Regions from separate parts of the Chelatococcus sp. HY11 genome, predicted to be linked through region 1. Evidence: predicted binding sites of a transcription regulator. Region 1 holds the regulator's gene; the other holds the start of a gene.

Region 1 (15,751 bases):
TGATGAGAGAAGATTGGGTTATCAGTCGTGATGGCCGGGCTTCAGCGGCCCGTGACGGTCGAGCTGCAGATTGCCGCCGATCGCCCAGTCCGTGCGCTCATAGTCGCGGAACAGGATGGTGACCCAATCGCGCTGGCCGCCGAGCGTCGCCACGATGGCGTCGGTCACCGCGTTCGCGACCTCCCGCTTCTTCTCCACGGAGCGGCCCTTGTCGAACTGAATTGTGATGATGGGCATGGATTATATCCCTGTCTGGCTGGTGATGGTTGCGGATTATTGATAATGACGCCTTGCCTTGCTTTTCCAGTTGTCGATATGGATGTTCTTTAGCTCGGCCGTCCACCGTGAATAAATACAGATATTTCGGTGATTTGAATCGTTACTGATCTGATATTCGCCGCGATTCCACGCCCGCTCTAGGGGCAATCGACATTCAAGTATTGCTCAAGAGATACCACCGTCATCACCGGGCTTGTCCCGGTGATCCCGACCGGAAAAGGCGCCTCGATCCATCGGGATGGCCGGGACGAACCCGGCGATGACAGCTGAGAATGCCGAATGTCGATTGAACCTAGGGTTCCTGCGCTTTGGCGGCCTTCTCGCGCGCCGCATGTCGGTCGAGCAGCAATTCCCCTCCGATGGCCCAGTTCTCCTTGTCATAGTTTTCGTAGAGAACGGTGACCCATTCCGGCTTGACGCCGAGGGTCTCGACGGCCGCCTCTGTCAGGGCCTTGGCGCCGGCTCTCTTGGTGTCGTCGCTGCGGCTGTTCTCGAATTGAATGGAAATGATCATGGTCGAGCCCTCCCGGGCCGGATCGATCGCGACGTCAGTTGTCGGAAATCTGCGGGTCGAGCGCGTCGCGAAGCTCGTCGCCGAGAATGTTGAAGGCCAGGATCAGGAGCGCGATGGCGATGCCGGGACTGAGCGAAACCGACCAGGACAGGCTCATGTATTTGGCGCCGTCGCTGATCATGCCGCCCCATGTTGGCGATGGCGGCTGCACGCCAAGACCGAGAAAGCTGAGCGTCGCTTCCAGGAGGATCATGCGGGCGAGATCGAAGCTCGCGTAAACAATGACCGCCGAGAGGACGTTCGGCAGGACGTGTTGCACCATGATGCGCGGCGTCTTCACGCCAATCGCGCGCGCGGCCTCCACGAATTCCTTGTTACGGACAGACAGCACTGAGCCGCGGACCACACGCGCGAAACGCGGCCACCCTGACAGCCCCATGATGATGATAAGATTGGTGAGCGACGGGCCGACGACGGCGACAACCGCGATGACGAGCAGAACCAGCGGGAAGGCGAGCTGGATGTCGATCAGCCGCAGGATGACCGCATCCGCCTTGCCGCCGTAATAGCCGGCGATGAGTCCCATCGCCACGCCGGCGATGCCCGACACGAGAACCGCGAAGATGCTGACAAAGAGCGTGATGCGCGCGCCGTAGATGATGCGCGATAGAATATCTCGGCCGAGCTGGTCTGTACCGAGCCAGTACCCCGGCACGCCGCGCTCCATGAGCGCAGGCGGACGCAGCCGCAGGGTGAGCTCCTGGGCATAAGGGTCATGCGGCGCCAGGAGCGAGGGCACCAGCGCGAACAGGAAGCCGATCAGGATGATGAAAAGGCTGAGTTTCGCGGCTTTCTTGGCGAAGAGCCGCTTCAGGACGCCGCGCCAGCGGCTTTCGATGGGGGCGGGTTCCGCTGCAGCGACGGGCGGTGACAAGGACATGGCGCCGCCTCAGTTGTAGCTGATGCGCGGATCGAGAACCGCGTAGAGGAGATCGACAACGAGGTTCACGAAGACGAATATGATGGCGAAGGTGAAAACGACCGCCTGCACCACGGGAAAGTCACGCGCGTAGATCGCCTGGATGGCGAGGCGCCCCACCCCGGGCCACGAAAACACCGTCTCGGTCACGACCACACCTCCCATCAGCAGGCCGACCTGGAGACCGATCACCGTCAGCACGGGAATGAAGCCGTTTCTGAGGGCGTGGATCCATAGCACCGTGCGCTCCCGGGCACCCTTGGCGCGCGCTGTGCGGATGTAATCCTGGCGCAGCACATCGAGCATGCAGGACCGTGTGACACGGGCGATCAGCGCGACGAGATTGAAGGCAAGGGTCGCTGCCGGCAGAATGAGATTGAGCCAGGATCCGCGGCCGCCGGACGGCAGCCACCGGAGCCACACGGCAAAGACGATGATCGAGATGATGCCGAGGTAGAAGCCCGGCAGCGCCTGCCCCATCAAGGTGATGCCGCGAATGGTGATGTCGGCCGGGGTATTGCGGCGATAGGCAGCGGCGACTCCCGCCGGCACGCCGATGAGGAGCGCCATGGCCATTGTCGCCGCCGCCAGCTCGGTGGTCGCGCCAAGACGTTCCCAGACAAGGCTCATCGCGGGCTGGTTGAAGCGCAACGAGGAGCCGAAATCGCCCATGAGGCCGTTGGCGAAGAATGTGACAAACTGTTCCCACAACGGCCTGTCGAGACCGTGGACAGACCGGAAGGCGGCCCGGGCCTCCTCAGTCGCATTGGTCGGCAACATGAGATCGGTCGGATCGCCACTCAGACGCGTGAGGAAAAAGCACACCAGCATGATGCCGATGAGCACCGGAATCGTGAGGATGAGTCGCTGCACGATGTAACGGCCCATACAATAGTTCCCCTGCCACCGCCGCACCCAATGGGAGATCGACGGATCGCATTCTGCGACCGCTTTGATTTGAAGTTGAGCTGATCTTATCGGCCGCGCTTAAATTCACAAGCTTCAATTTCATTATAAACGATATTTTGGCAGAAAAATTCACAAACTTAAAAGCCCGCGCCCGTCTGAGAGAGGCCCGTCCGATTGGCGCTTCGTCGCGAGCAAGCGGTCAGGCTCCAAACAGGCCTCCGGAGAGTTCGCGGAAAAAGAGCCGATCAGGACGGATATTCGGCACGGATATTCGAGCTTGAAACCGGGCATGGAAACCGGCCTTGAAACTCTGCATTCGCTTTGAGGCTTGCGGAACACATAGAGAACAGCTATCGTCGTTCATGATTTGTTTCCTAGTTCAGGCGCACAGTATCGAATCGGTGCAATTGCTCCTCAAAACTGATCGATCCGGATGGCGTTGGAAGCTGGCAAAACGGAAGGCGGGGTGGTCACGACATGCTGACACGCAAGCAAAACGAGCTTCTTCGCTTTATCCATGAGCGGCTTCGGGAAACGAGCGTGCCCCCATCTTTCGATGAGATGAAGGAGGCGCTCGATCTGAAATCGAAATCGGGCATTCACCGCCTCATCATTGCTCTTGAGGAACGCGGTTTTATTCGCCGGCTTCCTAACCGGGCGCGCGCTCTCGAAGTCATCAAGCTACCAGATAATGCCATGGCAGCCGCCCCGCGGGGAAAATTCAGCCCCAGCGTGGTGGAGGGCGGCCTCGGTCGCGTGCGCAATCTTCCGCCTGCCACGGAGACCGATGCACCAAAGACGATTTCGGTGCCCGTTATGGGACGCATCGCGGCGGGCACGCCCATCTCAGCGATCCAGTCCCGTAGCAATACTTTGGCCATTCCAGTCGAAATGCTCAGCGCGGGTGAACATTTCGCCCTTGAGGTGCGTGGCGATTCCATGATCGAGGCGGGCATTCTCGATGGTGATACCGTCGTTATCCGGCGCCAGGACATGGCCGATACGGGGGATATTATCGTTGCCCTGATCGATGACGAGGAGGCCACCCTGAAGCGGCTGCGCCGGCGTGGCTCGTCGATTGCGCTCGAGGCTGCCAATCCCGCCTATGAAACACGTGTCCTCGGGCCTGACAGGGTGCGCATCCAGGGCAAGCTCGTCAGTCTTCTACGTCGCTATTGAGCGGCTCCCTCTCCTCTCCCTCGGGGAGGCCGTCCGGCATGGCGTCGATGGGATCGAGGCTTTGACGTCTTGAGGCGGGTGCCTTGACGGTTGACGTCTTCTCGTCTGAGGGCCTGGCCGATGGTTGCGGCGGTTTCACGCCGGTGATCCATGGTCGCGATGCCGTCGATAGCGCCTGGGTCCGGTTGAAAGCTGCATCACGGGGATCCAGCGTCAGCATGATGGCGCCACTTCTGTCGAGAACGCGCCGATCGATGATTGTGCCGGCTTCGCAGGTTCGCGTTGCCGGCAATGGGCTGACGATGACAGCGGCACGTTTACAGTCTTCGGGAAAAGCGCGCTTGTCACGAACAAAGGCGATCACCTGACCGCTCTTCAAGCGTGCTGTACAGCCGAGCGGGTCGCAGAGCGTTCCGTGGCGCAAGGAGGGATCCTCGATCGCGCGTCCATCGCCATCGGCCCGCAACCATTGTTCCAGCACAAAGCCCGACGGTTTGCCGAGGATGACGAGCCGGCCGTCGGAGACGCGCAGGGCGAGGCCGCTCGCACCGCGATCGATGTAAATGTCAGGACGCGACGTGCCATGGGCCATCACGAGCCCAATCACCGCGGGAAGAAGGGCGAGCCAGCGCAAGGCCGTCGTCCATAGCGTGACCCAGAGGATGGCGATGACCATCACGCCGAGCGCTCCGACATCGAAGGCAGGCACAATGACACGCGAGCGTTCGAGCTCGGCGACCGCGCGGGCGGAGGCCAGCACCGGCACCGTGGCCTGGCCGATCAGCCACCAGACCGGCCGATCGAGCTCAAAGAACGACGCAAAGACGCCCAGCACCGAGAGCGGCATCACCGCGAGCTCGATCAGCGGCAAGGCCATGGCATTGCCGAGCAGGCCGAACGGGTTGAGGGTCTGGAAATGATAGGCGCTGAACGGGGCCGTGGCGATGGTCGCAACCGTCGTGGTCGTCGTCAGAAGAAACGCCCATCGCCCCGCGGCCCGCATCCAGCCGTAGGCGTCTGATGAGGGCGCGCCACCGGCGAGAAGCCCCGAGGGCCTCACAGTGAAGGCGATCATCCCGGCGACCGCTGCGAAGGACATCTGGAAACTCGGGCCCAACAGGGCTTCCGGGCGCAGGGCGAGGCAGATGAGCGCCGACAGGGCGAGATTGCGCATGGAGAGGGCTGGCCGGTCGATCAGGATCGCGCCCATCATGACGATGGTCATCACAAGGGAGCGCTGGGTGGCCACCTCGGCGCCGGAGAACAGACAGTAGGCCGTGGCACCGAGCATCCCGATGACGGCGGCCATCTTCTTCACCGGCCAGGCAAGCGCGATCGCCGGCCAAAGCGACAGAAGCGCTCGCGCCGCCCAGAACAGACTGCCGGCCGCGAGTGCCATATGGAGGCCGGAGATCGACACGATATGATAGATGCCGGCCGCGCGCAGGGCATCGTTGACCTCCTCCGTGATCAATCCGCGCTTGCCCGTGACAAGCGCTGCCGCCAGCGCCCCCTCCTGCCCTCCGGAGGCTTTGGCGATACGCTCCGTCAGGGTATTGCGGGCGACGTCATTCGCAATGGTCAACGCGGTCCAGATGTCCGGCGCCTCGGGCGGCGCCCGGACCGTCACCTTTCCGACGAGCGAGCCCACCGCCCCAAGTTCGGCGAAGAAGGCATCCCTGGCGAAGTCATAGCCGCCAGGGCGCGCGGCTGTCGGTGGCGGCAGAAGGCGGGCTGTCGCCTCGATGAAGTCACCCGCCTTTACGCTCGCACCCGGACGAAGGGAGACGCGCACCTGCGCGGGGCGATCATTCGCCGTGAGCGATCCAAGGCTTGCGACCCTGACGACGATGCGGGGGCCCGCCGGGCGCTCCTCTACGCTGAGAACAAGCCCGCCAAGCTTGGCGATCATCGGCCGGACGAGCACCGGCGCGGCCACGCTGCGCGTTCGCCATGTCGCCGCCGCAAACCCCGCCATGACGGCCGCAACGGCGATGGCCACACCGGCGAGGCGGCGATGGCGGCCCGTGACCGCAGCAACGAGAGCCGCGACACCCGTTCCAATCGCCGACGGCCACAGGGAAGGCTCCGCGTCGGCGAGAAAGTAGAGAATGATGCCGCAACCAAACGCGACGGGCAGCCACAGGAAGGCGCGCCGCCGCTCGGCCTCCAGAACAAGGAGATCCCGAGCGCCACCACGCGCCCCGCCGGTGACGAGACTATGCCATCCCGGCAGCAGGCCCCAGGCGGCAAGGCGTGATGGTCTGCCGTCATCGACGACGGTAATCGCGCGGCTCTTCTGGCGGGCCATGCGGGCGGAATACCCTGAATGACGGACCGGGTCGCGGCCAGGTTGCAATGGAGTGGTTCTGAAACGCGAAACGCAAAGAACGAACAATCACGTGATCGGCAGGCGAAAGCGCGCCGGGCTTGAAAGCGCCGGACCATGAAACATATTCCCGGAGACGCCGCACCAAATCGACCGCGACCAGCTGAGCCAAAAAGCAAACCGGTGAACGACGGCCTTTCGTGGCGGAAAGAGCTTCTTACCCCGGGCTGAGCATCATGCTAAACGACGCCCGACCGTGGACGGAAGCGACCTTGAACCGTCACGGCCATCGCTTTGGCACAAGAGAGCACATATCTGAGATGACCGGAACCGTCGTTACGCGTTTCGCGCCTTCGCCAACGGGCTTCCTTCATATTGGGGGCGCCCGCACGGCCCTGTTCAACTGGCTCTATGCCCGCCGGAATGGCGGCAAGATGCTGCTGAGAATCGAGGATACCGATCGCGAACGCTCCACGGAAGCGGCCATCGCCGCCATCCTCGACGGCCTGAGTTGGCTTGGGCTCGACTGGGATGGTGATGCCATTCACCAGTTCTCCCGCGCGGCGCGGCATCGCGAGGTCGCCGAGGAGCTGCTCGCGCGCGGACGCGCCTATTATTGCTATGCGACGCCTCAAGAGCTCGAAGCCATGCGCGAGGAGGCACGGCGTGAAGGGCGGCCGTTGCGTTATGACGGGCGTTGGCGTGATCGCCCGTCCTCGGAGGCGCCGGCCGGCGTGAAGCCGGTCATCCGTCTGCGCGCACCGACCGAAGGCGAGACGGTGATCGAGGATCAGGTGCAGGGTCGCGTCACGTGGCAGAACAAGGATCTGGACGATCTCGTTCTGCTGCGCTCCGACGGCACGCCGACCTACATGCTCGCGGTCATCGTGGATGATCATGACATGGGCGTCACCCACATTATCCGCGGTGACGACCATCTCACCAACGCCGCGCGGCAGAAGCAGATTTATGAGGCGCTCGGCTGGGACGTGCCCATCATGGCGCATATCCCCCTGATTCATGGTCCGGACGGCGCCAAGCTCTCGAAGCGTCACGGTGCTCTCGGCATCGACGCCTATCGCTCGATGGGCTATCTCCCGACGGCGTTGCGCAACTATCTTGTGCGCCTCGGCTGGAGCCATGGCGATCAGGAGATCTTTTCGACCGAGGAGATGATCGCGGCCTTTGATCTCGGCTCCATCGGGCGCTCTCCGGCCCGCTTCGACTTTGCGAAGCTGGAGAATCTCAACGGCCATTACATGCGCAGTGCCGACGACGAGATGCTGGTCCGGGCGCTGGAAGATATTCTGCCTGAACTCGGTCCGGCGCGTGGCCTCGGGCCAACCTTGCCGCCCAGTCTGCGTGAAAAGCTGCTCGCCGCGATGCCCGGCCTCAAGGAGCGTGCCAAGACTCTGGTCGAACTTCTTGACAGCGCTTCATTCCTCTACGCATCACGCCCCCTGGCCTGCGATGACAAGGCGACAGCCCTTCTCAACGCGGACGGCCGGGATCGGCTTGCTCTGGTGCTCCCTGCCCTTGAAGGGATCAATGACTGGAGCAACGAGACGACCGAGGCCGCAGTGAGAGCTACCGCGACCGAAGCCGGGTTGAAACTTGGCCAGCTAGCGCAACCGTTGCGTGCAGCCCTCACCGGCCGCGGCACCTCTCCCGGCCTGTTCGATGTCATGACAGTACTCGGACGTGATGAAAGTTTAGGCCGTATCCGCGATCAGCTGCCCTGAGCCATTCCGGCCGCTTGAACGATGGTCGTGGATGGGCTAGAGCATGTTCGGGGCGGGCTGGGATCTCGATGGATACTGGCATCAAGCCATTGATTCCGCGCGATTTCTTATCGCGCAGAGTCAATTGCAGATCCAAAATGGGCCGGCGACTCACCAAGGTGAGGCATGAACGGCTCGACTTTCATTGCCGTTGAGCTTTTTTGATTTTCATGGGCAAGGGCATGAGATTGAACGTGATCGTCGCATGACACGACCTTTCCTGCGCTAACTTTTTGGAATCAAACCCATTCCTGAGTTTGGGCAATTTCCTCAAGCTCATGCATGCGGTCTGGCTGTGACGGCTTCGCTGCGTTTGAGCAGAAGGATATATCCATGAGCGACAAGGCAATCACCTTGACTGTTGACGGAAAGGGCATCGACCTTCCGGTGAAGGATGGTACGATAGGCCCGAGCGTCGCCGATATCGGTGCCTTGTACAAGCATAGCGGGATGTTCACCTACGATCCGGGCTTCTCGTCTACGGCGAGTTGCGAATCCGCCATCACCTATATCGATGGCGACGAGGGGATTCTCCTCTACCGTGGCTTCCCGATCGAGCAGCTCGCCGAGCACGGCGACTTCCTGGAGACCTGTTATCTCCTGCTCTATGGGGAACTGCCGACGGCGAGCCAAAAGGCGGAATTCGACTATGTGGTGACCCGCCACACCATGGTTCACGATCAGATGAACCGCTTCTTCCAGGGCTTTCGCCGCGATGCGCATCCGATGGCCGTGATGGTGGCGTCTGTCGGTGCTCTTTCGGCCTTCTACCACGACTCGACCGATATCTCCGATCCGCAGCAGCGCATGATCGCGTCCATGCGGATGATCGCCAAGATGCCGACACTGGCCGCCATGGCCTATAAATACTCGGTCGGTCAGCCGTTCGTGTACCCGAAGAACGATCTCGATTACACGTCCAACTTCCTGCGCATGTGCTTCGGCGTGCCTTGCGAGGAATATGTGGTCAATCCGGTCCTGGCGCGCGCGCTTGACCGCATCTTCATCCTGCATGCCGACCATGAGCAGAACGCCTCGACTTCGACCGTTCGCCTCGCCGGCTCGTCGGGGGCCAATCCCTTCGCCTGCATCGCCGCCGGCATCGCTTGCCTGTGGGGGCCCGCCCATGGCGGCGCGAACGAAGCCGCCCTCAAGATGCTGGCCGAGATCGGCACGCCCGATCGCATCCCGCAGTTCATCGCCAAGGCCAAGGACAAGAACGATCCGTTCCGTCTCATGGGCTTCGGCCACCGCGTCTACAAGAACTACGATCCGCGCGCCAAGATCATGCAGCGCACGACGCACGAGGTGCTCAACGAGCTCGGGATCAAGGACGATCCGCTGCTCGACGTCGCGCTCGAACTGGAGCGCATCGCGCTGCATGACGAATACTTCATCGAGAAGAAGCTCTATCCCAACATCGATTTCTACTCGGGCATCACGCTGAAGGCGCTCGGCTTCCCGGTGTCGATGTTCACGGTGCTCTTCGCGCTGGCCCGCACCGTTGGCTGGATCGCCCAGTGGAAGGAAATGATCGAGGATCCGTCCCAGAAGATCGGCCGTCCGCGCCAGCTCTATATCGGCGCGCCCCAGCGCGACTACATGCCGATGGCGCAGCGTTCCTGAGTTTGGAACGCATTGACGACATGAAAAAGGGGCATTCAGGCCCCTTTTTTGTTGCTCGGCTCAGACACCGATCAAACTGGCAGTCGGCGCACGCGCAACTCATCGGTGATGACTTCGGCAGCCCTGTCGCTCGGTCGAGACGCGCCGATGCTCATGGCTGCTTCCACGCGATCGAACGCAGCGAGCTGGGCCGCGCGTTCCGGAGACGCCGACATCAGAGGCAGAAGCGCCCCCGCGAGGTTATCGACAGTGCAGTTCCATTGCAGGAATTCGGGCACGGCGGGCTCATCGAGAATGATATTGGGCAGGCTTGCGTGCTCGACGATGATGAAATGGCGCACTTGCACCTCAAGCCGCGAGACCTTGTAGGCTACAACTGTCGGGATACGTGCCAGGGCGAGTTCGAGCGTGACTGTTCCGGATGCGGCAAGTGCGGCAGTCGCGGAGCGGAACGCCGCATATTTGGCTTCCTCGCCACTGACGACCGTGGGTCTGATAGGCCAGGACGCGAGCCCCTGCTCGATCAGCGGCGCGACATGAGGCACCGCCGGCAGCACCCACTGCACATGGCCGCTGAGCCTCGCCGAAACGGCAGCCACCGTTTCGCCCAGGACGGGCATCAGGCGCGTAACCTCGGAGCGTCGGCTGCCCGGCAGAACGAGCACGGTCGGCGGCCGATCATTATAGGGCGGCTCGCTCCGCTCACCAGGCCCCGGACGCAGCGCGTCGAGACGCTCGATCAAGGGATGGCCGACGTAGGTGCAGGGCGGACCGCCGAGGCGGGCATGCGCGGCCGGCTCGAAAGGCAGCAGCGCCAGTACATGATCGACATAGGAGCGCATCTTGCGCGCCCTCCCGGGCCGCCACGCCCAGACGGTGGGACTGACATAATCCACCACCGGCAGATCGGGCAGGGCCGCCTTGACTCGCCGCGCGACACGGTGCGTGAAATCCGGGCTGTCAATGATGACGACCATATCAGGCCGTTGAGCGATAATGGCGTCCGCGGTCGTCTTGATGCGGTTGATCAAGGTCGGCAGCCGGGCAATGACCGCGGCGAAGCCCATGACCGCTATATCCGACATGGGGAAGAGGCTCTTCAGTCCCTCAGCCTCCATGGCCCGCCCACCGACACCTGTGAACGTGACGCCATCGGGCGCAAGACGCCGGCTGAGCGCCTGCATCAGCCTGGCCCCCAGCTGATCTCCGGATTCCTCTCCAGCGACCACGAATATCCGCGCGGGCATGCCTTCTCCTCGATCGTCGCACGCGTGCTTTTGCCGCCGACCACCGCCCTTGCGCGGCGGATGCTCACTTGGAATCGAGCGCGCCGGTCTATCTATTTGAACGGGCGCCGGATTTGTCCGAAATCCGCATCCGCTTATCGGCTCGATACTCTAGGCGGCTCCGTGCGGGAATCGACCCCGAGCAGGAACAGTCCGCGCCGATCCGCTTCCTGGACCGTGCGTTCAATCTCGACGATCAACGTCGTTTTCGCCCCAACCGCAATGCCTTGAAGGCCGGCTGCAGCCGCTCTTACCACGGTACGCGGACCGATGGTGGGAAGATCGACGCGAAGATCCTGGTCGCGCTTCGCTGTCTTCACCAATACCCCGCCATGGGTGGCGCGCAAGCGGGCTCCTCTGCGCAGCTTTTGCACACGCCGCAGCATGGCATCGGTGCCCTCAGGGCCTTCGATGGCGGCGACCCAATGCGCACAGATGACCGAGGCTTGGCCGACGTCGAAGGGAGAGAGGGAATCGAGCACGGCGAGGCCACGCGCAATGCTGGACCAGCTGTCGGAATCCGGCGCGACAGCGCCGAGTTGGCCTTGCGGAGCGAGCAGCTCCGGCGCGAGCTGATCAATGCCCGCAACTGCAAAGCCCTCTTCCTCGATGAGGCGCACGACGCCGCCCAAGAGACCATCGTCGCCAGACCCGAGGATGGCAGCAATTTCCTCACGATTGCGATAGGCGGACAGCGCACCCATGAAAGCAATCGGCTTCGGCCGCGTGACGGTGCCGATCAGGACAACTTCCGCCGGCTTCCAGGCCTTGAGTGCCGCAAGCGTCCGCTTGTAGTCGATGAGGTCAACAATCAGGTCGGCGCGCCGGGCAAGTGCCCGCTCCGCGAAGCCACGAAAAGCCAAGATCCTGACCGCCCTGCCCCGGCGTTCGAGGGCAGCCGCTAGCAAATCCGGTAACGCACCACCCCCGGCGAGAAGAACCACCGGTGCTCCGGCATCGTCGGCCTTGAGATCGGTCGGCGCCGGAGTTTCGCTCACGCCTCTCGCGGCGTGCATATAGCCCGCTTCCCGCCGACGCGGATGAAGTCCAGCACCTCCTGGACGACCGCGAGCTTGTCGAACTCCGCGGCGACATCCTCGACACGCTCCATCAGCGTGCCCTCCGCCGCGAAGAGAAGACGATAGGCGCGCCGGAGGCTATGAATATCCTCCCGCGAGAAGCCGCGACGCTGCAGTCCTACAATATTGAGGCCTGCGAGGTGAGCACGGTTGCCGAGCGCCATCCCATAAGGGATCACGTCATTCTCCACGCCGGACAGGCCGCCGACGAAGGCATGGGAGCCAACACGGGCAAACTGGATGATCGCCGCGCCACCGCCGACGATCACATAATCCCCGAGCGTCACATGCCCGGCGAGCATCACGTTGTTGGAGAGAACGACATGATCACCGACATGGCAGTCATGGCCGATATGAGAATTGGCGAGCAGCGCACAGTGGTTGCCGACGACGGTCTCGAGCCCGCCGCCCTCCGTGCCCGGATTGATGGTGACGCCCTCGCGGATCAGGCAGTCGCTGCCGATGGTCAGGCTCGACGCCTCGCCGCGAAATTTCAGATCCTGCGGCTGGTGGCCGATGGACGCGAACGGGAAGATGCGGGTTCTGGGACCAATCGTCGTGCGTCCGGCAACAACCGCATGGCTGACAAGCTCGCAGCCATCGCCAAGCACGGCCTCTGGACCCACCATGCAGAACGGACCAATCCGCACGCCCTCGCCAAGAGACGCGCCGCTCTCCACAATGGCGGTTGGATGAATATCGCCCATCACGTCACTCAACGACCAGCATGGCGCTGACTTCCGCCTCGCAGACGAGGACGCCGTCGACCTTCGCCTCGCCGCGGAACCACCACATGTTGCGGCGATTGTTGATTTTCTTCATGTGATACTCAACCGTGTCGCCCGGGCCGACAGGCCTACGGAACTTGGCCTTGTCGATGGTCATGAAGTAGACTTCCTTCGGCCGCGACTTCTGGGCAAGCTTGGACGCCACGCACAGGGCGCCGGCGGTCTGAGCCATTCCTTCGATCATGAAGACGCCGGGAAACATTGGCCGCGTGGGAAAATGCCCCGCGAACTGCGGCTCGTTATACGTGACGTTCTTGATGCCGATGCATGACTCATCACCCTTCATCTCGATGATCTTATCAACGAGAAGAAAGGGATAGCGATGCGGCAGATAGCTCAGAATCTGCAGGATATCCGCGGTTTCGAGCTTGTCCGGCCCATCGTTCATGAAAATCTTCTCCTCATCGGCGCCGGCAATTCAGACGCCATCGCCACCCCTGTCGCGCGGATCGCGATTGGACGCAAGCTTTTCGACGGACTTGATCTCCCGGAACCAGTCCCTCAACGGCTTGGCAGGAGTACCGCCCCAGCGAGATCCCGGCGGGACATCGCTTGCCACGTTGCTGGAGGCCGCGATCTGGGCGCCTGTGCCGATCGTGACATGGCCTATGACGCCAACTTGCCCCCCGAGCGCCACGAAGTCCTCGATCGTCGTGCTGCCGGAAATGCCGACCTGCGAGACGATGACGCAATGACGTCCGATAACCACGTTGTGGCCTATCTGGACGAGGTTGTCGATCTTGGTCCCCTCACCGATCACCGTGTCACGGCTGGCGCCACGGTCGATGGTGGTATTGGCGCCGATCTCGACATCATCCTGGATGATGACGCGCCCGATCTGGGGCACCTTCAGATGTCCCCTCGCCCCCATGGCGAAGCCGAACCCATCCTGCCCGATACGCACACCGCCGTGCAGGATCACCCGGTTGCCAATGAGCGCGTTGAGCACAGAGACGTTGGCGCCAATGCTCACATCGCGCCCGATCCGGCATTGCGGGCCGATCACGGCGTTGGCGCCGATGACACTGCCACTGCCGATCTCGACGTCCGGCCCGATAACCGCGCCCGGATCGACGATCACTCCCGGCTCCAGATGCGCGCCGGGATGCACGAAAGCCCCCGGTGAGATCCCCACCGCTGCGAAGGTCGACTGGGGACGCACGGCCGAGGGATAGAGGTTGGCCATCACCTGCGCGAAAACACGATAGGGATCCGGCGTCACGAGGGCGACGGTCGTCGCGGGAACCTTCGCGGCAAAACGCTTCGAGACGAAGCACGCAGCCGCATGGGTGGCCGTCAGCGCGTCGACATAGCGTGGATTGTCCATATAGGCGACGTCAGTCGGACCGGCCCATTCAAGCGACGCAGCGCCTGATATCCGCAAATCCGTTTCTATGCCTTCCGGCAGCGTGACGCCGACAGATGCAGCGAGTTCAGCCAAGGTCGGCTGCGCGATACGCGGAAAGAACACCGGATCTGTCATGAAACAGCGATATCTCGAATCGCGAAGGCGGCCTCATTTCTGAAGCCGCCTGTCGCCCTGTCCACAGGTTTAGAAGCTCGTGCCGCCGGAGAAGCGGAACTGCTGGGTCTGGTCGCCAGTCGCCTTCGACAGCACCCAGGCATAGTCGAAGCGCAGCGGGCCGAGTGGCGACTGCCACAGCAAGCTGGCGCCGACCGACGAGCGGATCGTCTTCTTGTCGAGCACGTTCACGCAAGTCGGCTGCGCTGTGTAGCTCGTGTAGGGCGTGCCTGGCGCGGGGCAATATTCCGGAACGCCATAGGGAGCGAAGTTGGTCGCGCCATCATAGCCGAACAGGGTACCCGCATCCGCGAAGACGGCGCCGCGCAGGCCGAGATCACGCGGCAAGCCCCAGATCGGGAACTGCACTTCGAGCGACCCACCGAAATAGGTCGTGCCGCCCAGCGCGTTGGCCGACGAGTCACCATTCATGTCACGCGGGCCGATACCGGAGGGCGCAAAACCACGAACCAGCGACGGGCCGAGGAAGAAGTTGTCGACGATGCGCAGGTCCTTGTCGCCAAACGCACGGACGTGACCACCCTGCACGCGGACCAAGCCGACGACGTCGTCGAACAGCTCGCGATAGTAACGCGCTTCCGCGGTGGCACGGATGAACTTGGAGTCGCCACCGAGACCCGCGACGTCAGGTTTGAACTCGACGTAGAGACCCGAGTGCGGGTTCCGGATATTGTCGAGCGTGTTGTAGGTGAAAGTCGCGCCAACCAGCGAGGTGATCGTCTTGCCGGCAGCTTCCTTGATCGCGACCGACGCCTCACCGTTGTAGATACAATCCGGATAAGGGCCGGTGAAGCCGTAGATCGGATACCAGCAGTCGTTGAACGGATCATCGTAGCTGTTCGGAACCTTGAGGTTCGACTGATACAGCGAGTAACGGAGCGTAACGGTCGTATCCTCGGTGATCGGCAGACCCAAACGAAGCTGACCGCCCGTCACGCGATTGGTGTAGCGCGAGTAGTTGGTGTTGTCCGTATATTTCGAGAACAGGTCGAAGCCGGCGGCCATACGCTGGCCGAGGAAGTAAGGCTCGGTGAACGAGAAGTCGACACCTTGCGCGCGTTGGCCCCAGGAGCCCGCGAGACGGACATACTGGCCGCGACCCAGGAAGTTCGATTCCGATACCGCGACTTCACCGATCAGACCGTCCGAGGTCGAGTAGCCACCCGACACGGAGAACTGGCCGGTCGCCTGATCCTCGACATCCACATTCACGATGACACGGTCAGGGCTTGAGCCCGGCTCGTTGGTGATGCGGACCGACTTGAAGTAGCCGAGATTGTTGAGACGGCGCAGAGCGCGATCAATCAACACCTTGTTGAAGGCGTCACCCTCGCCGATATCGAACTCGCGGCGCACAACGTAGTCGCGGGTACGCGAGTTGCCGCGGATATTGATCCGCTCGATATAAACGCGCGGGCCTTCCTCGACGACATAGTCGATGCCGATGGTATGCGAGTCG
Region 2 (15,751 bases), 1.4 Mb from region 1:
GTGGTGGCCTTGGCCGAACCGGCCCGATGAGATGACCGAACGGGTGCAATGACCGATCAGCCCAGCGCCAACGACGTGCCGCACGCCTCCGCCGAGGATGAAGCAGGTCCCGCGCTGCCCGGCTTCGATATGCCGCCACCCTCGGCCGTTCCTGCCCCGGCCTACCGTGTTCTCGCGCGCAAATATCGCCCCCTGAGCTTCGATGATCTCATCGGGCAGGAGGCAATGGTGCGCACGCTCTCCAACGCTTTCTCGACCGGCCGCATTCCGCAGGCCTGGATGCTGACCGGCGTACGCGGCGTCGGCAAGACGACGACGGCGCGCATTTTGGCGCGCGCGCTGAACTATGAGCCGCTCGACGGCGGCCCCTCCCAACCGACAATCCACATGCCGGCCCTCGGGCGCCATTGCGCCGCGATCATGGAATCGCGCCATGTGGATGTGCTGGAGATGGACGCCGCCTCCCACACCGGGGTCGAGGATGTCCGCCAGATCATCGACGGCATCCGCTATTCCCCAAGTTCGGCGCGCTACAAGGTCTACATCATCGACGAGGTCCACATGCTCTCGGAGAAGGCGTTCAACGCCTTCCTGAAGACGCTGGAGGAACCGCCGCCGCACGCGAAATTCGTGTTCGCCACCACCGAAATCCGCAAGGTGCCGGTGACGATCCTCTCACGGTGCCAGCGTTTCGACCTGCGCCGCATCGATGCCGGCGCGCTCGTTGCCCACCTTGGGCGCATCACCGACGCAGAAGGCGTCAATGCGGACCCGGAGGCGCTGGCGCTGATCGCGCGTGCCGCCGAGGGCTCGGCGCGCGACAGTCTGTCGCTGCTCGACCAGGCCATCGCCCATGGCGGCGGCGCGGTCACCACCGACGAGGTCCGTACCATGCTCGGCCTCGCGGACCGGGCTCGCGTGATCGATCTTTTCGAGGCTGTGATGCGCGGAGACCTCGCCGCCGCGCTCGCTGAATTGACCGCGCAATACGACGCGGGCGCAGACCCCTATGTCGTCCTCAACGACCTCGCTGGCTTCATTCACCTCGTCACGCGCTTCAAGCTGGTGCCCGATGCCGGCAGGGACGCGGCGCTGACCGAGGCCGAGCGGCTGCGGGGCGCCGACCTCGCCTCACGGCTCTCCTTGCGCATTCTGGCGCGGAGCTGGCAGATCCTGATCAAGGGCTTGCCCGAGGTCCAGCAGGCCGCACGTCCCATCGCGGCCGCCGAGATGCTCCTGGTGCGCCTCGCCTATGCCGCCGACCTGCCGACCCCGGACGAGGCGCTGCGCACCCTGCGCGATGGCGCGCCCTCCACCGGGGGTAACGGCGGCTCCCGTCCTAGCGACGGTGGCGGCGGCAATAGTGGCGGCGGCAGCGGCGGCGGGCCTCGCCTGACGATCGCCGCCAATACCGGCTCAGCCCTACTGGCTGACGCGACGCCACGTCAGGACCCAGCCCGCGAGGTGGTCCGCGCCTCGGCCGAGCCGCAGATCCGGCTGGCGCGCTTCGAGGATGTGGTGGCGCTGGCCGGTGAACAGCGCGATATCGTGCTGAAACGCGCCCTGGAGCAGGACGCCCATCTCGTCCATTTCGAGGACGGGCTTATCGAAATCGCGCTGCGCGAGGGCGGGAGCCGAACGCTCGCGGGCGATCTCGGCAAGCGCCTGCAGGAATGGACCGGCCGGCGCTGGATGGTCGCGCTCTCGTCGAAGCCCGGCGCGCCGACCCTGCACGAAATGGCACAGGCCCGCGAGGCAGAGCGCCGCAGCGGCGCGGAGGGGCATCCGCTCGTTCAGGCCGTGTTGTCGCGGTTTCCCGGGGCCGCCATCGTCGATATCCGCGATATAGCGGCCACGGCCGAGGAGCCGCTGCCGGCGATCGCCGAGACGGACGAGGCGACCGAGGATGGGGGAGCGCTCGCATCCGACGACGACCTGTCCTATCTAGACGACAGGTGATTCGGGATTGAGACGGGAGTGACCGATGCGTGACCTGATGGGGCTGATGAAACAGGCGCAGGGCCTGCAGCAGAAATTCGCTGACATGCAGGCCGAGTTCGAGGCGCTCGAGGTTACCGGCACGGCCGGCGGCGGGGCGGTCACCGTCGTGACGACCGCCAAGGGTCAGATGAAGAGCATCGCCATCGACGAGAGCCTTATCGTTCCGGGCGAAAAGGAGATCCTCGAAGATCTCGTCGTCGCCGCCGTCAACGACGCCAAGGCCAAGGCCGAGCGGCTGATGCAGGACAAGATGGGTGAGATGACCAAGGGCCTTCCCCTACCGCCCGGCATGAAGCTGCCGTTTTAGACCGATCTCCTTCCGGCGGAGAGAAACGATCCACCCTTCCGCAAGTGATACGATGGACTTATTTGCGTTCCCTCTCCCCCGAGGGAGAGGGAGAGGGTGAGGGCTACAACCGCGGTTATGGCCCTCTCCCGGACGCCACGCGTCCGACCTCTCCCCGCCGGGGAAAGGCTGAGAACGGCGCAGCCGCATTGCGTTTCCAGACGATCGGTTCAGATCATGCCCTCCCCCATCGGCCCCGAGATTGAACGGCTGATCCAGCTGCTGGCCCGCCTGCCCGGCCTTGGGCCGCGCTCGGCGCGGCGGGCGGCGCTGACTTTGATCAAGAAGAAGGAGCAACTCCTCGTGCCGCTCGCCGACGCGACGCGGGTCACGGCCGAGCGCGTGCTGGTCTGCACCTCCTGCGGCAATATCGATACCGCCGATCCCTGCACCATCTGCTGCGACGCCCGCCGCGACCCGACGCTTCTCGTCGTCGTGGAAGATGTCGCCGACCTTTGGGCGCTTGAGCGGGCCGGCGTGATCAATGCCCGCTACCACGTCCTCGGCGGCGTGATCTCGGCCCTCGACGGCATCCGCCCCGAGGACCTCAACCTCGACAGGCTCGTCGCCCGCGCCGCCGAGCCGGGCCTGACCGAGATCGTGCTGGCGCTCAATGCCACCGTCGACGGGCAGACGACGGCGCATTACATCACCGACCTTCTGTCATCCTATCCCGTGAAGATCACTCGCCTCGCCCACGGCGTGCCGGTGGGTGGCGAGCTCGATTATCTCGACGAAGGCACCCTCGCCGCAGCCATCCGCCAGCGCACGACGTTCTGAAGGCTGCGCCGGCAACGACCATCGGCCGTGGCCGGGACCAGAGGCCGGCGGAAGCTCTCGCAATCCGCGCTCAATCCGCCAGTTCACTCACCAGAAAAACGCGCACGCTGTCGGCCTCGACGCCGCGGGCGATGAAGCTCTGGCCGATTCCGCGCGCCAGGATGAAGGTGAGCGCGCCGCGCTTGACCTTCTTGTCCTGGGCCATGGCCTCCAGGAGGCTGTCGGCGGTGCCGATATCGCCGGGCACATCCTGCAGGCGTGTCGGCAACCCGAGCCCGGCGAGATGAACCGCGACGCGCGCGGCATCATCAGGCGGACACAGGCCGCGCTCCGCCGAAAAGCGGAAGGCGAGCGCGAGGCCGATCGCCACGGCCTCGCCGTGCACCAGCCGGCTGCCGTCGTAGCCGGTGGCGCGTTCCAGCGCATGGGCGAAGGTGTGGCCGAGATTGAGCAAGGCGCGGTCGCCATCCTCCCGCTCGTCGCGCACGACCACGGCCGCCTTGGCACGGCAGCTCGTCGCCACCGCATGGTCGCGCGCCGGTCCCGGCCCGAAGATGGCCTCGGCATTGCTTTCGCACCAAGCGAAGAAACCGGGATCGTCGATGAGGCCATATTTCACCACCTCGGCATAGCCGGCACGGAACTCACGCGGGCTCAGGCTGTCGAGCAGCCCCGTATCGGCGATGACGAGGCTCGGCTGGTGGAAGGCGCCGATCAGGTTCTTGCCGTGCTTTGAATTGATGCCCGTCTTGCCGCCGACCGAGGAATCGACCTGGGCCAGGAGGCTCGTCGGCACCTGTACGAAGCGCAGGCCACGGCGGACAATGGAGGCCGCGAAGCCGGCGAGGTCGCCGATGACACCGCCACCAAGCGCGATGACGAGATCGCCACGCTCGATGCGAGCGGCCAGAAGCGCTTCGCAGACCTCGACCAGGCGAGGATAGCTCTTGCTGCCCTCACCGGCTGGCACCGTGATGATCGTCGTGCGGAGACCCGCCGTGGCGAGCGCCTCGCTGAGACGCTGGCCATAAAGCGCGCCGACGCTTTCGTCGGTGACGATGGCCGCCGCCCCGCCCGGCGCCAGCGCCGCGATACGCGGCGCCGCCTCAGTCAGCACGCCGCGGCCGATGAGAATGTCATAGGCGCGATCGCCGAGAGGAACATGCACGGTTTCGCGACCGTCTGCGGCGTGTGTCACGGGGGTCATCGATCGGGATCCACTTTGGATAGCGAGAGGTAACTGCGCAAAGCCTCGACGATTTCCTCGACGATGGCCTCGTGCGGCGCGTCGCGGGAAATCACGGTGATGTCGGCCCCGGCGTAAGTCGGGTAACGCTCGTCGATCAGGCGCCGCAGCGTGCCCTCAGGATCGGGCGTATGCAGCAGCGGACGACCTGGGCGCTTGCGCACGCGGCGAAACAGCACATCGAAATCCGCTTTCAGCCAGATCGAGATGCCGGCCTCGGCGATGTTGGCGCGCGTCTCCTCATTCATATACGCGCCGCCCCCCGTGGCCAGGACCTGCGGCCCCTCGCTCAGCAGGCGGCCGACGACACGGCGCTCACCATCACGAAATTGTGCTTCGCCCTGGCTCGCGAAGATTTCAGGGATCGTCATACCCGCGGCGCGCTCGATCTCGTGGTCGGCATCGAGGAAATTGAGATTGAGCCGCGTGGCCAGCCGGCGCCCCACCGTGCTCTTGCCCGCCCCCATCATGCCGATGAGGACCAGCGACCGCCCGTTGAGCGCCCGGTGCAGGGCTTCGATCTCGGGGTCGGTTACCCCAATGTTGCGCGACTCGTCCATACGGCTTTCACTATCATGGAGTTTTTGTTTACGTCATTCCCGTAACTTGATCAGGGCCACACTTTCGGCTGAAATCTCGCGATGGGTTGAAGAGAGCTGTGCCGACCGTCTTCCGTTTCCTCATGATCATCGGAATTCTCGCAGGGCTTGGCTATGCCGGGCTCTACGCACTCGCAACGATGGTCGAGCCCAAGCCTCGCACCGTGACCGTAACGGTTCCGGCGTCGAAGTTCGAGAAGTGATGACGATGGCGGCCGAGGCGCGAGGCGAGACGACCGATGCCGGGAGCAGGCGGCCGCCACTGGCGGGCGGCCTCGCCGAGCGCTTCCTTGAAATGCTCGCGGCCGAGCGGGGCGCCGCGCGCAACACCCTCCAGGCCTATGAGCGCGACCTCGGCGACTATCTCAGCTTTCTAGCGCAGGGGGGTCTGACGCCGACAGGCTGCACCCAACCCGACATCCGTGCCTTTCTCGCCGAAATCCACGCGCGCGGGCTCAAGGCCTCGTCAGCGGCGCGGCGCCTCTCCGTGGTTCGGCAGTTCCACAAATTCCTCTATCTGGAAGGCCTGCGCGCCGACGATCCGACCGTCACCATCGAGGGACCGAAGATCGGCCGGCCGCTGCCCAAGGTGCTCAGCGTGGAGGAGGTGGACCGGTTGCTCGCCACCGCGCGCGAAGGCATCGACGATGTGAAGAGACCGCTTGTCGAGCGCCGCCGCGCCGCGCGCCTCACCTGTCTGCTGGAACTCCTCTATGCCACGGGCTTGCGCGTGTCAGAGCTCGTCTCGCTGCCACGCAGCGCAGCCCGGACCCGCGAGCGCTTCCTGCTCGTGCGCGGCAAGGGCGACAAGGAACGCCTCGTTCCGTTGACCGAGGCCTCGCTGAAGGCAGCCGCCGCGCATCTGGACCTCATTGCCACGGACAAGGAAGTCGCCCGGCAGAAGCGCTGGCTGTTTCCCGCCGACAGCGCCGAGGGGCACCTGACGCGCCAGGCCTTCGCGCGTGATCTCAAGGACCTCGGCATCGCCGCCGGCATCGCGCCGGACCGCCTGAGCCCGCATGTGCTGCGCCACGCCTTCGCCAGCCATCTCCTGCAGAACGGCGCCGACCTGCGCGTGGTGCAGGAACTTCTCGGTCATGCCGATATCGCGACGACGCAGATCTATACCCACGTCCTCGATGCCCGCCTCACGGCGATGGTGCGCGACCTGCACCCCCTGGCTCAGGACTGAGCGCGATCGCCATTTCAAGGCGCGGACGGCCGCTGTGACGGCAGAGGCAAAGGCAATATAGTCACGTGTCATCCCCGGCGGCGCGAAGCGCCGGGAATGACACGCGATGATTGCCGCCGCTGGCTTCTTCCCGACGGGAGAGGAAGCGCCGAATACCGTTGCTCCCAGAACCTGCTCAGCCCCGCCGCAGCAGGAAGACCGCCTGTTCGCCGAACAGGTTCCACACCCACCACGGCATGTTGAACCGTACCGGCTGGCCGCTGGAATTCAGGGCAAGGGCACGTTCCGTCTGGACGTTGAGCTCGTTGCAGAGCGCGACGAAGTCGCGGATCGTGCAGAAATGGATGTTCGGTGTGTCGTACCAGGTCTCGGGCAGGTTGTCCGTCACCGGCATCCGCCCGGACAGGGCAAGATCGGCGCGCACGCGCCAATGACCGAAATTCGGGAATGAGACGATCGCCCGGCGGCCGATGCGCAGCATGTGTTCCAGAACCTCGCGCGGCCGGCGCGTCGCCTGGATGGTCTGGGACAGAATGACATAATCGAAAGCATCGTCCGGATAGGCGAACAGATCGGTATCCGCGTCGCCCTGGACGACCGACAAACCGCGCGCCACGCATTGGTTGACGCCCTCGCGTGACAGCTCGATGCCCCGGCCGTCCACTTCGCGCCGTTCAGCGAGCAAGGACAACAGCGTTCCGTCGCCACAGCCGACATCGAGCACACGTGCGCCGCGATCGACCATCTCGGCCATCAGCAGCAGATCGACGCGTTGCGTCGTGGAGGGATCTTCAATCGCCAAGGGGAAGAACCTTTCGGGGCGGACGGGTATCCGCTGCACGTTTTTGGGGAATCGCTCTAAAGCCCGCGGGCACGCGCGGCGGAATCGAGGAAGCCACGCATGGTGGCGAAAAACACGGGTTCATCGAGAAGGAAGGCATCGTGACCCTTGTCGCTCTCGATCTCGACAAAGCTCACGGAAGCGGCGGCCGCATTGAGCGCGTGCACGATCGCGCGTGAATTCGGGGTCGGAAACAGCCAGTCCGATGAGAACGACGCCACGCAGAAGCGGGTTTTCGTGCCACGAAAGGCGTTGGCCAGCACGCCGCCGTGATCGGCGGCCAAGTCGAAATAGTCCATGGCCCGCGTGATATAGAGGTAGCTGTTGGCGTCGAAGCGTTCGACGAAGCTCTCGCCCTGATAGCGCAGGTAGCTCTCGACCTGGAAATCGGCATCGAAGGAAAAGGTCGGCGCATCGCGATCCTGCAGCCGGCGCCCGAACTTGCGGTGGAGCGCGGCTTCGGAGAGATAAGTGATATGCGCGCCCATGCGCGCCACGGCGAGGCCTTTGGCCGGGCGAACCCCCGCCTGCAGGTAGTGGCCACCGCGCCAGTCCGGATCGGCCATGATGGCCTGGCGCCCGACCTCGTGGAAGGCGATGTTCTGCGCGGAATGGATGGGGCCGGTGGCGATCGGCATGGCCGCGAAGACCCGCTCCGGATAGCTCGCCGCCCATTGCAGCGTCTGCATGCCGCCCATGGATCCCCCGACAACGGCGAACAGCTGCACGATGCCGAGATGGTCCAGCAGCATGGCTTGCGCGCGCACCATGTCGCGGATCGTCACCAGCGGGAAGCTGAGCCCCCAGGGCTCGCCGGTCGCCGTATTGAGGGACGCCGGTCCGGTCGTGCCGAGACAGCTGCCCACGACATTCGAACACAGGACGAAGAACCGGTTCGTGTCGATAGGAAGACCGGGGCCGACACTCGTCTCCCACCAGCCGGGCTTGCCGGTGATGGGGTTGCGGTTCGCCACATGCTGGTCGCCGGTCAGCGCATGGCAGATCAGGATGGCGTTCGAGCGGTCGGCGTTCAACGTGCCGTAAGACTGATAGGCGATCTGCCAGGGTGCCAATGTGGCGCCGCTGTCGAGAACCAATGGCTTGTCGAGCCCAAAGCGCGCGACAAGACTGTCCGGTTCATCGACCTGCGAAGCGGGAACTGGGGCAGTGTCAGCACTAACCAACATGAGACTGTTAAACCCTTTTCCACCTGAAACGGCATGAGCGCAATCAACAGGCCGCGTTCGTTATATCGAACACAGACCCGGCTCGGCAACAGTGTTGTAGGAAAAGCGAGTCCTGCCAGAAAAGCGAGTCCTGCCAGAAAAGTAAGCGCTCGCAGCAAGAGATGGAGCGCGTCCTCCAGACGGGCACGGGCCAGATGGACGGCCAGCCAAGGCCTTTCACTCAGAGCCTTACACTCACTTGCGTTCGTGCCGCCGCACCTTAAAAGTGTTCCACTTGAAATGCCCACTGGGCCAGATTGCCACAACGTTTTTGGGAACGGAACGCACGCGTATGGCCAATTCGGTGACACAATCCGCAGACAGCGCTCCCGCTTCCTCCACGCCTTCGTCCGTCCCGCCCGTCGACCTCAACGTTCTGCGCGCGGACATCGATCGCATTGACGCGGCCATGCATGCACTCCTGATGGAGCGCGGCGACATCATCGACCGGCTGATCGCGTTCAAGCGCACGCAGGGTCCGGGCTCGGCCTTTCGGCCTGCCCGGGAGGCCGCCATGATGCGCAGGCTCGCGGAGCGGCATCGTGGCATCCTGCCGCTCGACACGGCGGAGAGCATCTGGCGTGTCATCATCGGCACCTTCACCTATGTCCAGGCGCCTTACAGCGTACATGCCGACATCTCCGGCGGCGATGGACCCATGCGGGATTCCGCGCGATTTCATTTCGGCTTCACCGTTCCTTATATCGCCCATACCAGCGCGGAAGCCGTCATCCGCGCCGTTGCGGATTCCAACGGCGATCTCGGCATCTTCCGGCCGGACGGCGCCGCCGCATCCGGCCCCTGGTGGACCGGCCTCACCGGTCCCGGCGCCCCGAAGATCATCGCGCGGCTGCCTTTCATCGACCGGCCGCAGCATCCGGCCGCAACGCCGGTTTTCGTCATCGCACAACCGCTGACGGACGGCGGCTCAAGTGAAGTGCGGCTTGTCGCGGCAACCGTCGAGCGATGGCGGGAGGAAGCGCGTATCGCGATCGTCCGGCTCGGCGGGCAGGTTCTCGGATCGGCCGGCGTCCGCGATGGATTGTCGCTTCTCGTCTCCGTTCCCGGCACCGTGACGCTGGAGGCCCTTGATAAGGCCTTGACGGCGGAGCGTCTGGGGCGCATCGACCTCAGTGAAATCGGAAGCCACGCCGAGGTTTTCGTGCTCGATAGGCCGGGCATGGGGGGCTGACCTCCCGCCGCGCGGTCTCCGTTCGTCCTTTATCCGGAGTGTCTTATCATGGGTCTTGTGGCCGATCGTCCCGTCCCGCGGGCCGGAATTCTGTCGATCGATGCCTACGTGCCGGGCAAGAGCAGCGTCACGGGCGTCGACAAGGTCTACAAGCTGTCGTCGAATGAGACGCCGCTGGGACCGAGCAAGACAGCCATCGAGGCCTATAAGCAGGCGGCGGCGACCCTTGAGCATTACCCCGATGGAGCCGCCACCCGCCTCCGGGAGGCGATCGGCGCCAGATTTGGCCTTGATCCCGCCCGCATCGTCTGCGGCGCCGGCTCCGACGATATCCTCAATCTCCTGACACACGCCTATATCGGCCCCGGCGACGAGGGCGTCTATTCCGAATATGGCTTCCTGGTCTACAAGATCGCCATCATTGCCGCGGGCGGCACGCCTGTCGTCGCCAAGGAGACGGAGCTGACCGCGAGCGTCGACGCTCTTCTAGCCTGCGTGACGCCGCGCACCAAGGTGGTCTTCCTCGCCAATCCCAACAATCCGACGGGCACCTATCTGCCGTTCGACGAGGTGAAGCGCCTGCATGCGGGCCTGCCGCCGCATGTCCTGCTCGTCCTCGACGCGGCCTATGCCGAATATGTCCGGCGCAACGACTATGCCTCGGGGCTCGAACTCGTGTCGACCAGCGAGAATGTCGTCATGGTGCGCACCTTCTCCAAGATCTACGGGCTTGCGGCCCTGCGTCTCGGCTGGGTCTATGGCCCCGCCCACGTCATCGACGCCATCAACCGGATCCGAGGTCCCTTCAACGTCAATGCGCCCGCCATAGAGGCCGGCATCGCGGCGATTGCCGACGAGGGTCATGTGGCCGCCTCCATCACGCATAACGAGACATGGCTGCCTTGGCTGACGAAGGAAATCTCAGCGCTCGGTCTCAAGGTGACGCCGAGTGTCGGCAACTTCATCCTGATCCATTTCCCCACCGAGGCGGGCCGTGACGCCAAGGCGGCTGACGGTTTCCTGTCCAAGCGCGGGCTCGTGTTGCGCGCCGTCGCGTCCTACGGGTTGCCCAACGCCCTGCGCATGACCGTTGGCGACGAGGAGGCCAATCGCCGTGTCGTCGCCGCGCTCAAGGACTTTCTCGGGGGCGCGCATGCCTGACCGGCTGGGCCCGCCGCGCTCCGAACCCCTGATCGGACGGCTTGCCATCATCGGGCTCGGGCTGATCGGATCGTCCATCGCCCGCGCCGTTGATCATCTCAAGCTCGCTGGCACGCTGGTCGTCAGCGATGCCTCGCCTGACGTACGAAAGCGGCTCGTTGAGCTGGGGCTGGGCGATGTCGTCGCCGACACGGCCGCCGAGGCCGCCGCCGGCGCGGATATGGTGATCCTCTGCGTGCCCGTCGGTGCCTGCGGCGAGGTCGCGGCCGAAATCGCCGGGGCGCTGAAGCCCGGCGCGATCGTGTCCGACGTCGGCTCGGTGAAGGGCGCCGTTGTCGCCGCCGTGGCGCCCCACCTTCCCGATGGCGTGCATCTCGTCCCGGCGCATCCTGTGGCCGGCACCGAGCATTCGGGACCGGACGCGGGCTTCGCGACCCTCTTCCACAATCGATGGTCGATCGTGACGCCGCCGGAAGGCGCCGATCCCGAAGCGGTCGCGGTGACGCGGGGACTGTGGGAGGCCATGGGCGCGCAGGTGGAGATCATGACGCCGCAGCACCATGATCTGGTGCTCGCGATCACGAGCCACGTGCCGCATCTGATCGCCTACAACATCGTCGGCACCGCCGCCGATCTGGAAACCGTAACGCAGTCCGAGGTGATCAAGTTCTCGGCCGGCGGCTTCCGTGATTTCACGCGTATCGCCGCATCCGACCCGACCATGTGGCGCGACGTGTTCCTCACCAACAAGGACGCCGTGCTCGAAATGCTCGGCCGGTTCAACGAGGATCTGGCCGCCCTCCAGCGCGCCATCCGCTGGGGCGACGGCGAGGCGCTGTTCAACCTGTTCACGCGCACCCGCGCCATCCGCCGCAGCATCATCGACAGCGGCCAGGAAACCGCCGCGCCCGACTTCGGCCGGCGCCAGGGCGAGAGCCACGACGGCTGATCGCCGTACTCTTATTCAGCGGCGCGGATCTCCTGCGAGGCACCTCGGTCCTCGAAATCGAGCGCCTCAATGCGCTCGCCGCGCTTGACGATCTTGTCCGTCGACGTGCGGATCTGCGCCACATCCTCCTGCGCCTGCCGGAAATGCGTATCGAGTTTCTCGACCCGGTCGCGCAGCCGGACGACGTCCTCCAGGATGCGGCGCACTTCGAGCTGGATGGTCTCGGCCTCCTCCCGCATGCGCGCGTCCCGCACCAGTGACTGCATGACCTGGATGGCGAGCGCGAGAAGCGACGGCGAAACGATGATCACCCGGGCCCGATGCGCGCGCGCCACCACATCCTCGAAATGTTCCTGCAGGTCGGCATAGATCGCCTCCGACGGCACGAACAGCAGCGCCAGATCCTGCGTCTCGCCGGGCACGAGATACTTCTCGGCAATGTCCTTCACATGGGTGGCGACGTCGGCCTTGACCCGCGCCGCTGCGGCGCGGCGCATCTCGTCGTTCGTGCCACCACGGAAAGCGAGAAAGCTCTCCAGCGGAAACTTGGCATCGATGACGAGGGGGTGATCGCCCGGCAGGCGGATGAGGCAGTCCGGCCGGCGGCCGTTGCGCAGTGTCGCCTGGAAGGCATAGTGCCCTGCGGGCAGGCCATCCCGGACAATCGCCTCCATGCGGCCCTGGCCGTAGGCGCCGCGCGCCTGCTTGTTGGCGAGGATATCCTTGAGGCCGACCACCTCGCCGGTCAGATTGGTGAGGTTCTTCTGGGCCGCGTCGATCACCGCAAGACGCTCGTTGAGGCGCGCGATATGCTCACCCGTCGTCCGCGACGAAACCTCGAGCCCCTGGCCCACGCGATGCTGGAGGCCGTCCAGCCGCTCGGCGACGAAGCGGGCGAAATCCTGCTGGCGGGACCCGAAGATCTCGGCGATCGTCTGCAGCCGGCCTGTCATCTCCGCCTGGATACGATTGAGTTCCGCGACCTTGTCGTCCATTTCCCGCGCTCGCTCCGCCGCCTCGGCGGCCTCGACGCGGCGCTCGCGGTTGGTGCGCGCCAAGAAAACGGCGAGCAAAAGCAAAATGACAACGGCCGCGCCCGCCGCGCCGACAATGACTTCACCCGCGGTGAGCGGATATCCTGCCAGGTTAAACAGGGTCTGATTCATCGCGGAACTGGGACTCGCCTCGACATCAATGCGAACAAAAGAAGAACACATTGACCCTTGCGGCGCAAGTGATTATGTGGCTGTTACGCTGTCGTTTTCCGGCCTCGACAGCTTTGTCCGCAGCCTCCTGTAAAAAAGGCCCTCGCAAGTCTGCACCATGGCTATCAAACCTATCGTCCTTATCCCAGACCAGCGTCTCAAGACCGCCTCCGAGCCCGTGACGGAGATCACCGACGAGATCCGCACGCTCGCCGCCGACATGCTGGACACGATGTATGACGCGCCGGGCATCGGCTTGGCCGCGGTGCAGATCGGGATCATGAAGCGTCTGCTCGTCATCGACGTCGCCGGCAAGGATGAGCCGCGCGCGCCGATGGTCGTGATCAACCCCGAGATCACATGGGAATCGGACGAGGAGTTCAGCATTCATGAGGAAGGCTGCCTCTCGATTCCCGACTATTATGAGGAAGTGGAGCGCCCGGCGAAGATCCGCGTGCGCTACATGGACCTCGATGGCAAGACGCAGGAGATCGAGGCTGAGGGCATTCTCGCGACCTGCCTGCAGCACGAGATCGACCATCTCGACGGTGTTCTGTTCATCGACTACCTGTCGAAGCTGAAGCGCGACCGCGTGATGAAGAAATTCGCCAAGGCGGCCAAGCGCGAAACGGTGGGCTGAAGCCGCCTGACGGTCGGTGCCGCTGTGGTCATTCCGGTGCAAGCCGAAGGCTTGAACCCGGAATCCACGAACACTGTCAGGACCTTATAATTCGCCTCGCGTGGTCTTGGATCCCCTTCCCGGCGCTACGCCGCCGGGGATGACATCCCTTCAGAGAACGCTTTCCCTTGTCTTTGTCATGGCCTCTTTGTCATGGCCGGGCTTGTTCCCGGCCATCCCGATCGGCGAGGCGCCTCACGGCGCACCGCGCTCACGCCTTGAGCCGCTCCGCATGCCACTTGAGGTGATCGGCGATGAAGGTGGCGATGAAGAAGTAGGAGTGATCATACCCCTCTTGCCGGCGGAGCGTCAGCGCAATGCGAGCCTTCGCGCAGGCCGCCTCAAGAAGCTCCGGCTTGAGTTGGTTCGCGAGGAACCCGTCCGCCATGCCCTGGTCGACCAGGATGTCGGCGACGCGCACACCATCCTCGATCAAGGCGCAGGAGTCGTAGGCGCGCCACGCGGCCTTGTCCGGGCCGAGATAACCGCCCAAGGCCTTCTCGCCCCACGGGCAGTTCAGCGGTGAGACGATCGGCGCGAAAGCCGACACAGCCTTGAACCGGCCTGGATTCTTCAGGGCGAGCGTCAAGGCGCCATGCCCGCCCATGGAGTGGCCGGTGATGCCTTGCCGCGTTCTATCGGCCGGCAGTTCCGCACCGACGATCTCCGGCAGTTCCCGTGCGATATAGCTCGCCATGCGATAATTGCGCGCGTAAGGCGCGACGGTGGCATCCACATAGAACCCCGCACCGAGGCCGAAGTCATAGGCGCCGTTGGGATCATCCGGCACGCCTTCCCCGCGCGGGCTGGTGTCCGGTGCGATCACCATGAGCCCGAGTTCCGCCGCCACGCGCTGGGCGCCGGCCTTCACGGTGAAGTTCTCCTCGGTGCAGGTGAGGCCCGAGAGAAACCACACAACCGGCACCTTGCCCGCTGCCGCCTGCGGCGGCACGAAGGCGGAAAAGCGCATGTCCGTGCCGGTTTCGGTGGAGCGATGCTTGTAGACGCGCTGCTCGCCCCCGAAGGAGCGAGCGCTGGAGACGAGTTCGAGCGTCATCACGCGGCCCCGTCAGTACACGACAACGGAGCGGATGGACTTGCCCTCATGCATCAGGTCGAAGGCCGTGTTGATTTCATCGAGCGGCATGGTGTGGGTGATCAGGTCGTCGATGTTGATCTTGCCCTCCATGTACCAGTCGACGATCTTCGGCACGTCGGTGCGGCCGCGCGCGCCGCCGAAGGCCGAGCCCTTCCAGACGCGGCCGGTGACGAGCTGGAACGGCCGCGTGGCGATCTCCGTGCCGGAAGGCGCCACGCCGATGATGATCGACTCGCCCCAGCCGCGATGACAGCATTCGAGCGCCTGCCGCATGGTGTGGACATTGCCGATGCATTCGAAGGAGAAGTCGGCCCCGCCGCCGGTGAGATCGACGATCGCCTCGACCACCTTGTCGCGGCCGACCTCGTCCGGATTGACGAAATGGGTCATGCCGAACTTCTTGGCCATCTCGGCCTTGGCGGGGTTGAGGTCGACACCGATAATCTTGTCGGCGCCCACCATCCGCGCGCCCTGGATGACATTGAGACCGATGCCGCCGAGCCCGAAGACCACGACATTGGCGCCCGGCCAGACCTTGGCGGTATAGACTACCGCGCCGATGCCCGTGGTGACGCCGCAGCCGATGTAGCAGATCTTGTCGAAGGGCGCGTCCTCGCGCACCTTCGCGACCGCGATGTCGGGCAGCACCGTGAAGTTCGAGAAGGTCGAGCAGCCCATGTAGTGGAACACCTCGCCGCCATCGCAGGCAAAGCGCGAGGTTCCGTCCGGCATCAGCCCCTGGCCCTGGGTGGAGCGGATGGAGGTGCAGAGGTTCGAGCGCTGCGAGAGGCAGGTTTTGCACTGGCGGCATTCCGGCGTGTAGAGCGGAATGACGTGATCGCCGACCTTCACCGACGTGACCCCGGCGCCGACCTCCCGCACGATGCCCGCGCCCTCGTGGCCGAGGATCGCTGGGAATTTGCCCTCGGAATCGAGGCCGGAGAGCGTGTAGGCGTCGGTGTGGCAGACGCCGGTCGCCATCACCTCGATCAGCACTTCGCCAGGCTTCGGGCCGCCGATCTCGACGGTCTCGATGGTGAGCGGCTTGTTGGCCTCCCAGGCAACGGCTGCGCGGCTTTTCATGTCCTGTTCCTTCTTCCCTGAGGATAGTCCGCAAAGATCGTTCCGGCTTCCCGACCCGTTAGGCCTGATCGGGTGAAGCCATTATTTCAGATAAGAGCGTATGATGCGCATGATCCCGTCGATCTCGGCCTCGCCATCGACGGGCTCGGTTG

The links. The regulator LexA, encoded in region 1, represses DNA repair genes until DNA is damaged. The targets are predictions, from matches to a motif close to TGTTCNNNNTGTGTTCNG.
Region 2: the regulator LexA is predicted to act here: its motif matches at 12,730-12,747, upstream of KIO74_RS11820 (DNA recombination protein RmuC).

The regions. Positions count from the first base shown of each region.
Region 1 covers NZ_JAHBRX010000001.1:1,123,096-1,138,846, forward strand. Annotated here, with positions in the region: gene KIO74_RS05325 (tautomerase family protein) at 22-237, opposite strand; gene KIO74_RS05330 (tautomerase family protein) at 572-820, opposite strand; gene KIO74_RS05335 (ABC transporter permease) at 828-1,733, opposite strand; gene KIO74_RS05340 (ABC transporter permease) at 1,743-2,660, opposite strand; gene lexA (transcriptional repressor LexA) at 3,159-3,860, shown strand; gene KIO74_RS05350 (ComEC/Rec2 family competence protein) at 3,838-6,171, opposite strand; gene gltX (glutamate--tRNA ligase) at 6,510-7,931, shown strand; gene gltA (citrate synthase) at 8,304-9,596, shown strand; gene lpxB (lipid-A-disaccharide synthase) at 9,668-10,843, opposite strand; gene KIO74_RS05370 (LpxI family protein) at 10,978-11,898, opposite strand; gene lpxA (acyl-ACP--UDP-N-acetylglucosamine O-acyltransferase) at 11,877-12,668, opposite strand; gene fabZ (3-hydroxyacyl-ACP dehydratase FabZ) at 12,673-13,137, opposite strand; gene lpxD (UDP-3-O-(3-hydroxymyristoyl)glucosamine N-acyltransferase) at 13,168-14,232, opposite strand; gene bamA (outer membrane protein assembly factor BamA) at 14,302-15,751, opposite strand, start outside.
Region 2 covers NZ_JAHBRX010000001.1:2,571,616-2,587,366, forward strand. Annotated here, with positions in the region: gene KIO74_RS11760 (DNA polymerase III subunit gamma/tau) at 49-1,959, shown strand; gene KIO74_RS11765 (YbaB/EbfC family nucleoid-associated protein) at 1,985-2,308, shown strand; gene recR (recombination mediator RecR) at 2,525-3,127, shown strand; gene aroB (3-dehydroquinate synthase) at 3,198-4,334, opposite strand; gene KIO74_RS11780 (shikimate kinase) at 4,331-4,933, opposite strand; gene KIO74_RS11785 (histidine kinase) at 5,032-5,175, shown strand; gene KIO74_RS11790 (site-specific tyrosine recombinase XerD) at 5,181-6,164, shown strand; gene metW (methionine biosynthesis protein MetW) at 6,340-6,960, opposite strand; gene metX (homoserine O-acetyltransferase MetX) at 7,023-8,192, opposite strand; gene KIO74_RS11805 (chorismate mutase) at 8,524-9,423, shown strand; gene hisC (histidinol-phosphate transaminase) at 9,472-10,584, shown strand; gene KIO74_RS11815 (prephenate/arogenate dehydrogenase family protein) at 10,577-11,533, shown strand; gene KIO74_RS11820 (DNA recombination protein RmuC) at 11,545-12,699, opposite strand; gene KIO74_RS11825 (peptide deformylase) at 12,857-13,378, shown strand; gene fghA (S-formylglutathione hydrolase) at 13,629-14,474, opposite strand; gene KIO74_RS11835 (S-(hydroxymethyl)glutathione dehydrogenase/class III alcohol dehydrogenase) at 14,487-15,599, opposite strand; gene KIO74_RS11840 (metal/formaldehyde-sensitive transcriptional repressor) at 15,681-15,751, opposite strand, start outside.